Regions from separate parts of the Exiguobacterium sp. s40 genome, predicted to be linked through region 2. Evidence: predicted binding sites of a transcription regulator. Region 2 holds the regulator's gene; each other region holds the start of a gene.

Region 1 (2,188 bases), on a different contig from region 2:
AGGGGCGGTTCATGCCCTTCTTTTTTTTGTAAGAAAATCGTTGGATTTTGTAAGCGTTTTCACAAAAGAGTCGTTTTATACTTAAAAGAGAGGCAAGATGGATTGGAGGATGCGACATGAAACCAAAATGGACGGTGGACGATTTGAGGCAGCTTGATGTGTTCGCTAAATGTGCCACACGAGAGCTCGAGGCGCTGTTGCCGCATGTCTATTGCCGCACGTATCGGAAAGGTCAATTCTTGTTCATAGAGGGGGATCCCCGGGAACGGGTCTATTTCTTGATTAGCGGTTATGTAAAGCTCGAGCGCAACAACGAGACGGCGACCCATCAATATACGGACTACTTGAAACCAAAGCAACTGTTCTCGTATCGTGGCTTGATGACGGAACCGTATTATCAACATTCGGCGGAGGCGTTGACCGATATCGAGGTCATCTATATGCCGACGGACCGATTCGAACAACTCGTCTCTCGGAACGCGTCGATGTTACTCCATATCGTCGGACAGATGAATCGGATTCTCGACTTGCACGAACGACGGGTGCAGGACATCATCACTCCGAGTGCGACCGAACGCGTACTCAACACGATCCATTACTTGATTGAAGACCTCGGGGAACCGGAAGCAGAGGGGGTTCGCGTCCGGTGTCCGTTCACGATGATTGAAATCTCACGCTTATCCGGCACGTCACGGGAGACCGTGTCGAACATCTTATCGCGCTTACGAAAAGAAGAGGTGCTTCACTTCGATGCGCGTGAATTGATGATCGGCCATCCCGAATACTTTGAACAGTCGACCGTATGACGCCACATGATATACGCGGCGTCTTTTGCATGTCTGGCTAAGCGAAGCGTTCGCCATGGTCGTAGGCATCAGTTATAATTAGTGAGAATCCTCACAAAGAAAAGTTTTGGATAGTATAGAAAGGATGAACGCATTGAAACGACTGCAAGCTCTCGCTTTAGCTGAAAAACGCCATATCGTCGGACTCGTCATCGCCGCGGTGATGATCGGATTGTCGATTTTGGCGCAGGCGTATTTAATCGTCGATATCGTCGACCAGGTCTTTTTAAAAAATGCATCGTTTGAAAGCATCATCCCGGCGCTCGGCTGGCTCATTCTCGCCCTCGTCACGCGTGCTTTGTTCGGCTACATGTCAGGACGAATCGGAGCTAGTCTAGCGGAGAAAGCGAAACGGACACTCCGGTTGCAGTTGCTTGACCGTTATACATCGAATCCGATCGAGACGTCACTATCCGGTCAATCCGGTAAAAAGGTGAGCGTGTTCATGGACGCGGTCGATGAAGTCGACGCCTACTTCAGCCAATATTGGCCGCAAGTCATTCAAACGTCGATCATTCCGCTGCTCATTCTCGTCGTCGTCTTCAGCCAACATTGGATCTCGGGCGTCATCATGATGGTGACGGCGCCGTTCATCCCAATCTTTTTCATTATCATCGGGATTGCGACGCAGAAAAAATCCGAACAACAGATGGAGAAGATGAACCAGTTCTCCGGAAAGTTCTTGGACGTGTTGCAAGGATTGACGACGTTGAAACTCTACGGTCGGACCGAGCGTGAGGCGCAAGCGATTGAAAAGAGCAGTCTCGACTTCCGCGACGCGACGATGGTCGTCTTGAAGACGGCGTTCTTGTCGGGTCTCATGCTCGAGTTCATCTCGATGCTCAGCACAGGGGTCGTGGCGCTCGAAGTGGCGCTGCAAATGGTCGTCTGGCAGAACTTGACGTTCTTCTCCGGCTTTTTGATTCTCGTCTTGGCTCCGGAATACTATTTGGCCATCAAAGACCTCGGAGGTGCGTTCCATACCGGACGCGGCAGCATGGGGGCAGCCGACCGCATTTTCGAGGCGCTCGATGCACCGGATGAACGCTTGATCTGGGGCGACCGGACGTTGACGAGCCCGACACCCGACCTTGAGCTCGACGCCGTCTCGTTCGCCTATGAAGGGGGGCGTTTCACGCTCCAGCCTTTAAGCGGCGTAATTCCTGCCGGCGCCCATGTGGCGCTCGTCGGGGCGAGCGGGTCCGGCAAGACGACCGTCTTGAACGTGTTGTCCGGGCTCGTGAAACCGGACAGTGGACGTGTCCTCGTCGACGGAGAACCGCTCGAGACATACACCGATTCGTCATGGTATGACACGATTGGCTACATCTCACAAAATCCGT
Region 2 (2,188 bases):
ACAAGGCGAAGTACGCATATTTCCGAATCGATGACAGGAAGTACGGTGTCACGACACCGATGCGCGTCAAGAACATCGTCACGACCGGCAACTGGAATAACAGTCCGAATGGAATGGTCAGTTGCAGCAAGAACGTGAAGTAGTTCGACGCCCCGATGATTTGCGTCAGACCAAGGTCTTGCCCGAGGTCCGTCGAGATATCGAGGACGAGCGGGAACAACCAATAGTAGGCAAACGCCAAACCGACGAGGAACAAGATAAAGATGATCGGAATATAGGCGAGCGTCGCTTTCCGCTCGTTCGGATGCAGACCAGGTGCGACAAACGCCCACAGTTGATACAGTAGAAACGGACCAGCCGCGACGAGACCGATGACGAGCGCCAAGTTCAAATAAATCATGAGCGGGTCCGCGACCCCAAAGGCGTTCAATTCAAGCCCTCGTTCGACGAGGTCGGCCTGGAGATAGGCGAGCACATATTTGACACTCGGCAAAGCAATCAAAAAGAAGGCAAAGACGACAAATGCCGACAGCATCAGTCGTCTCCGCAGCTCTGTCAAGTGGTCGGACAGTGCCCGTTCTTGATCAGGTTGATGGCTCATCGCTTACTGCTCTTTCTTCTCAATTTCTTTCTTGTCTTTCTCGTCATGCTCGTTCATCATGCCACTCGTGGCATTTTTGAACTCACGGAGCGTTTGTCCGGCGGCGCGTCCGAATTCAGGCAATTTCTTCGGCCCGAAGATGATAAGCGCGACGATGGCGATAATGAAGATACTCGCTCCCCCAGGAATACCGACGACGAGCAACGATGATAGTAATTCCATTATTGATGGACCCCCTCAGCAGATGGATAGTGTTGCATAAAGTAAATGAGCGACTGGAGTTCGATCGACAAGTCGATATGATGGACGCGGACCGTGTCCGGCACAGTAAGCCTGGCCGGTGTAAAGTTCAAGATGCCTTTGATGCCGAAGCGGACCAAGTCATCCGCGACAGGCTGTGCATAGACAGACGGCACCGTCAAAATCGCGACGTCAATCTTGTTTTGCTTCATGATCTGTTCCATCTCATCGACGTGATGAATCGGGACACCGGACATCGTCGTGCCGACTTTTGTCTCGTCTGCGTCGAACCCGACGACGATATGTGTGTTATTGTTTTTAAGGAAGTTATAGTTGACGAAAGCTGTCCCGAGATGACCAACCCCGACTAAGGCGACGTTCGTAATCTCGTCCTGATTCAGTGTCTTACGGAAAAAGTCTAACAGATACTGTACGTTATAGCCATATCCCTTTTTACCGAGCGCACCGAAGTACGAGAAATCGCGACGGATTGTGGCCGAATCGACCTTGACCGCCTCACTCAGTTCAGCAGAAGAGACACGCTGTTTTCCTGATGAATGCAGGCTTTGGATAAACCGATAGTATAGTGGCAACCGTTTGGCTGTCGCTTGCGGAATCTTTGGTTCGTTTTGACTCAACGGAAAGAGCCTCCTTTTTACGACGCGTTTCAAACGAATCTAATTTCATACACCTTGATTGTAAACGAATTCACATGACCACTCAACGAATATACCTGAAAAGGGGAAGAAATAAAGTATACTAAATAGAGAGAAAGGGGTTTTTTCACTTGATCCTACTGCAAGTCAATAACTTATCGAAATCATTCGGCGTCGAGCCGATTTTAGAGAACGTCAAACTCGAAATTCAAGAAGGCGAACGCGTCGCGCTTGTCGGCCGTAACGGTGCCGGCAAGTCGACATTGCTCAAAGTCATCGCCGGGGAATACAACTACGACTCGGGCGATATCATGAAGCCAAAAGACGTCACCATCGGCTACCTGGCCCAAGATTCAGGACTCGAATCCAACGAGACAATTTGGAATGAGATGCTCAATGTCTTCACCGATTTAATCGAACAAGAAAAGACGCTGCGCCGCATGGAGCAAGACATGGGTTCAGAGCGCATTTTGAACGACCCGGCCGCCTATGAGCGCCTGCTGTCGTCTTACGATGAAGAACAGCATACGTTCAAAGACCGCGGCGGCTATCAATACGAGGCAACGATCCGCTCCGTCCTTCATGGGATGCGTTTCTATCCGGACGACTTCGAACGCCGCATCGATACGCTCTCCGGCGGACAACGGACCCGCCTCGCCCTGGCGAAGATGCTCCTTCAAAGTCCAGACCT
Region 3 (2,188 bases), on a different contig from region 2:
TACAGTACAGGAATCATCTCCTTGAATCAGCATAAGTTTTTTTATTAATGTCCTTTACAAGGGGTACAGATTAACACGCCTGTAATCTTTTTTTAACCTCCTGTTACGTTTATGGATAGGTGGCTATGGGAACAATATACACATGTCACTCAACGCATCGAGGTTGAGAGGTGGCTTTTTCACTGCCTCACCCTCAAGATGTAGACATGATCGATAAACCAGTAGGGGGAAAAGATTATGGCAGACACGCTTAAAGTAACGAAACGAGAATTACGACCACGTTCGGTCCGCGCTAACTTGCGTAAAGAAGGAAAAGTGTTAGGTGTCGTTTACGGCTACAAAGTTGAAAGCACACCGGTCGCATTCGAAGAGATGGCACTTCGTAAGATTCTTCGTGAACACGGCGACAACGCTTTGATCGAACTCAATATCGATGGTAAGAAAGTGAATACACTCGTTCACGGGACAGAAGTCGACCCATTCACGAACGAATACAAGCACGTCGAATTTATGGCAGTGAAGATGGACGAAGCGACAGAAGTCGAAGCGGACGTCACACTTGTCGGCGACGCGAAAGGCGTCAAAGAAGGCAGCTACTTGGCACAGACGATCTATAAAGTAACGGTCTCGGCAACACCAGCCAACATTCCGGAGCGTATCGAGCTTGATGTTTCTGAACTCGGCATCGGTGACTCGCTCACTGTCGCTGATATTCCAGAGAACAAAGATTACGAAATCGTATCTGAGGGTGATCTTCAAATCGCATCGGTGAATGAACCGGTGGCGGTCGAAGACCTTGAAGCTGATACAGCGACAGAAGGCGAAGTTGAAGCGACTGAAGAGGCGTCAGAAACTTCAACGGAAGAGTCGGAAGAGACTTCTGAAAACAAAGAATAATCATTTCGAACGGCCCTTTGCGAAGGGTCGTTTTTTTCTAGTCACAAATCCGACAAATGTAAACGATTACGATGTGAAAAATGTGTCAACATGTGGAAGGGGCGATTGCAATTTATTCGTTTCGGGCTTATATTGTTAATGATTTCACATGTTCGTTCTTATTATAATGGTTTCATTCAAACAGAAAGAAGGGTTTGTGACATGGCATCAATGGAAATCCATGCACTCGAATCGTTGCGGAAGAAAGCACAGGCATCTTCGCAAATGATTCATTATCGGCCAATGGAGTACTTTTTACGAGCAATGCTCGCGGGGATCTTTATCGGATTCGCTTCAATTTTCACACTGAAAGTCGTCAATGGAATGTATTTGATCGATTCTCCGTTCACAACGCTCATCGGAGGATTCTCATTCGGAATCGCCCTCGTCATGATCATCTATGGCGGAGCCGAACTGTTCACCGGGAATACGATGTACTTCACAACCTCGACGATGCGGGGGTACACGACGCTCAGCGACACGATGCTCGTCTGGTTGCTCTGCTTTGTCGGGAATGCGCTCGGTGGCGTTTTGTTCGCCTTGCTGCTCGCGCCGACTGGGGTCATCCAAGAACTTGGGATGGACAACTGGCTGTTCGCGGTCGTCGAGAGTAAGATGCATCACACGACAGTCGAGATTTTCTTCCGTGCTATTTTCTGCAACTGGATGGTCTGTCTCGCGATCTTCCTACCAAAACAAATGAAAAATGAGTTCGCTCAAATCTTCTCGATGATTTTCCTCGTCGCCGTCTTCTTCGCGTCAGGGTTTGATCACGTCATTGCCAACTTCGTCTTGTTCGCGCTTACTCTTGTCGTCCCACATCCTGAGGCGATAAGCTTTGCCGGTGCCATCCACAATTTGATTCCGGCGACGTTCGGTAACATTATTGGTGGTGCCTTGTTCATGGGTGCGATTTATACATGGTTGAACGCGAAAGGCTTGCGTGAAGCCCAAGAGTCAGAAGAAAAAGAAGAAGTCGAATTTAAAATCGTAAAGCCTGCTAAAGAGTTGTGATATGGTTCACATTAAGGTATGGTCGAGTCCAGATGAGGGCTCGGCTATTTTTTTGCGAATACGTCACACTTAATGCTCACAATTTAGACTTCACTACTTCCCAGAAAAACATGACATAATCTATATATGGAACTTAAGCGAGTAATTAACTCGCTTGTAATCAATATATAGTGAGGTGATGCGGAGTGAATATGCTCCAGCTTTATGAAGATGTCTGTGTTCTCCCAGATCAGGACCT
Region 4 (2,188 bases), on a different contig from region 2:
GTAGAGGTGATAGACGTCCCCCGCTTTCGTGTCGAACAATAAAAGTGCCCGCGACGGCTCTAAGACGCCCTCGATGCGTCCTCCTGCTTCGACGGCACGATATACGTCTTCCCAAAAACAAGCTGGCTCTGACATCGATGGTCACCTCCTTCTATACTTTTATTTTAAAGGAAATTATAGTTGGCGACAAAAGAGAGCCTCTATGCAACGTGTCGAGAAGAGCGGATGACAAAAAAACCGTAGCCGCGTTAGCCGGCTACGGTGATGAGCGAAGGATTGCTCGGTTTTACAAGACAGGTTGCATCGTTTTCAAGAGTACTTCTGCCGAATGATGCATCTTTTGTTTTTCTTCTTCTGATAACTCGATTTCCACGACTTGACGGACACCTTGACGGTTGATGATCGCTGGTACACCGATGTGGATGTCGTTCAAACCGTACTCACCGTCCAAGTGCGCGCCGACCGTCAATAACGTGTTCTCGTTGCGAAGCACGGCTTTGACAAGACGAAGGAGACCAAGACCGATGGCGTAGTACGTCGCCCCTTTACGTTCGATGATATGGTAGGCTGCGTCACGAACGTTGACGTAGATATCTTCGAGGTCTTCCCATGTGTACTCGTCATTCTCTTCAAGCAACTGTTCGACCGATTTTCCGTAAATACGGGCGTTGCTCCATGCCGCGAACTCTGTGTCACCATGCTCGCCCATAATGTAAGCGTGGCAGTTACGTGGATCGACGTTGAAGTAATCACCGAGCATGTAGCGAAGACGTGACGTATCGAGTACCGTTCCTGAACCGAACACCCGATGCTTCGGTAATCCTGAATATTTCCAAGCCAAGTGGGTCATGATGTCGACCGGGTTTGAGGCGATGATGATGATGCCATCAAAACCAGATGCCATGATGTCCCCAATCATCGACTTCATGATTTTGGCGTTCTTTTCGACGAGGTCGAGACGTGTTTCACCTGGTTTTTGCGGTGCGCCGGCAGTGATGACGACGATATCTGCTGCACCACAGTCTGTGTAGTCTCCTGCCCAGACGCGCATCGGTGAAGAGGCGAACGAGACACCGTGATTCAAGTCCATTGCTTCCCCTTCAGCCTTCGATTTGTTGATATCGATGATCACAAGTTCCTCACAGAGACTAGCTGTCGTCAATTGGTAAGCAAAGCTGGCACCGACCGCTCCGGCCCCGACGAGCGCGACGCGTGTTACTTTAGCATGATTTAATGTTTCCATATTGATTCTCCACCCTTCGAACAATCTGTTTCATGTTTTTGTTTTGTCTGTTACATAAAGATTGTAACATCATTCACAAATACTCACTACAAGGGAAACCGTTTTCAGTTTGGCAATATTGTGACAATATTCACATTCATTTGAAACATCTTCACTGACTGTACTACCCTCATCGCAGCAAGAGGAAACTAATCGCCGCCGCCGAGGCGATCGCCAAAAAGTTGATGGCGTCATTGCCGAGAAAGCTCCAGCCTGAAACGTAAGTCGTCGGCTCGTGATGATGGACTTTCTTCTCGGTCAGCTTACCGCATACACGACAACGAAACTTGCGTTGAACTGTCGCCCCAAGGAGAGTGTCGACAACGCTTCCGGTCAACCCGAGAACAATCAACAAGCCGGCGAACCGTAAGCTGATATCGATAAATGGCAACGAAGCGACGATAATGACCGTTGCCCCCGCGACCGACATGAACGTCCCGAACGGAGACACCCCGCCACTCGTTCCCGGTTCCACTTCGCGGAACGTCAAAATGGAGCGCGGTTTTTGTTTGGCGAGCACCCCGAACTCGGAGCCCCATGTGTCGCTCGTCGCCGCCGCAATCGAAGCGATGTACGCGAATAACCAGGCATCGTTCGGTGTAAGCAACATGCCGAGCGCCGTCGCCATCCCGATACCACCGTTGGCGAGCACTTGAGCGAAGTCACGAGGTCCCGATTTTTCAACGATTTCATCGACAGGCTCTTTGTCGCGGGAACGGTATTTCGAGGCGAGCGATGACGTCGAAAAGAAGACACCGAGCAAATAGAGCCCGAACCAACCAAATCCGTACCCAATGACCGTACCCGTCACGACCGTCAAGACAGCCCCAGAACGGGTCAGTGAGCGCAGACGATAGCCGGCGAAGGCTACCAGACAAGTTACGAGAAAGATGGCGAGCATAGAAC

Evidence for each region. The regulator Rex, encoded in region 2, represses fermentation and respiration genes when NADH is low (regulators of the CRP and FNR family bind a similar motif). The targets are predictions, from matches to a motif close to TTGTGAAATATTTCACAA.
Region 1: a site for Rex is predicted at 886-903, ahead of cydD (thiol reductant ABC exporter subunit CydD). Genes of this name have one in related genera too.
Region 3: a site for Rex is predicted at 1,030-1,047, ahead of KNP02_RS09285 (formate/nitrite transporter family protein). Genes of this name have one in related genera too.
Region 4: a site for Rex is predicted at 1,362-1,379, ahead of KNP02_RS00390 (L-lactate dehydrogenase). Genes of this name have one in related genera too.

Annotation. Positions count from the first base shown of each region.
Region 1 covers NZ_JACSLC010000016.1:28,386-30,573, forward strand. The annotation lists gene KNP02_RS12760 (Crp/Fnr family transcriptional regulator) at 117-806, shown strand; gene cydD (thiol reductant ABC exporter subunit CydD) at 931-2,188, shown strand, end outside.
Region 2 covers NZ_JACSLC010000013.1:68,729-70,916, forward strand. The annotation lists gene tatC (twin-arginine translocase subunit TatC) at 1-601, opposite strand, end outside; gene KNP02_RS11725 (twin-arginine translocase TatA/TatE family subunit) at 605-823, opposite strand; gene KNP02_RS11730 (redox-sensing transcriptional repressor Rex) at 823-1,479, opposite strand; gene KNP02_RS11735 (ABC-F family ATP-binding cassette domain-containing protein) at 1,629-2,188, shown strand, end outside.
Region 3 covers NZ_JACSLC010000008.1:96,087-98,274, reverse strand. The annotation lists gene KNP02_RS09290 (50S ribosomal protein L25/general stress protein Ctc) at 238-897, shown strand; gene KNP02_RS09285 (formate/nitrite transporter family protein) at 1,108-1,950, shown strand; gene KNP02_RS09280 (anaerobic ribonucleoside triphosphate reductase) at 2,142-2,188, shown strand, end outside.
Region 4 covers NZ_JACSLC010000001.1:67,346-69,533, forward strand. The annotation lists gene KNP02_RS00385 (rhomboid family intramembrane serine protease) at 1-135, opposite strand, end outside; gene KNP02_RS00390 (L-lactate dehydrogenase) at 287-1,243, opposite strand; gene KNP02_RS00395 (DUF92 domain-containing protein) at 1,413-2,183, opposite strand; gene KNP02_RS00400 (5-formyltetrahydrofolate cyclo-ligase) at 2,162-2,188, opposite strand, start outside.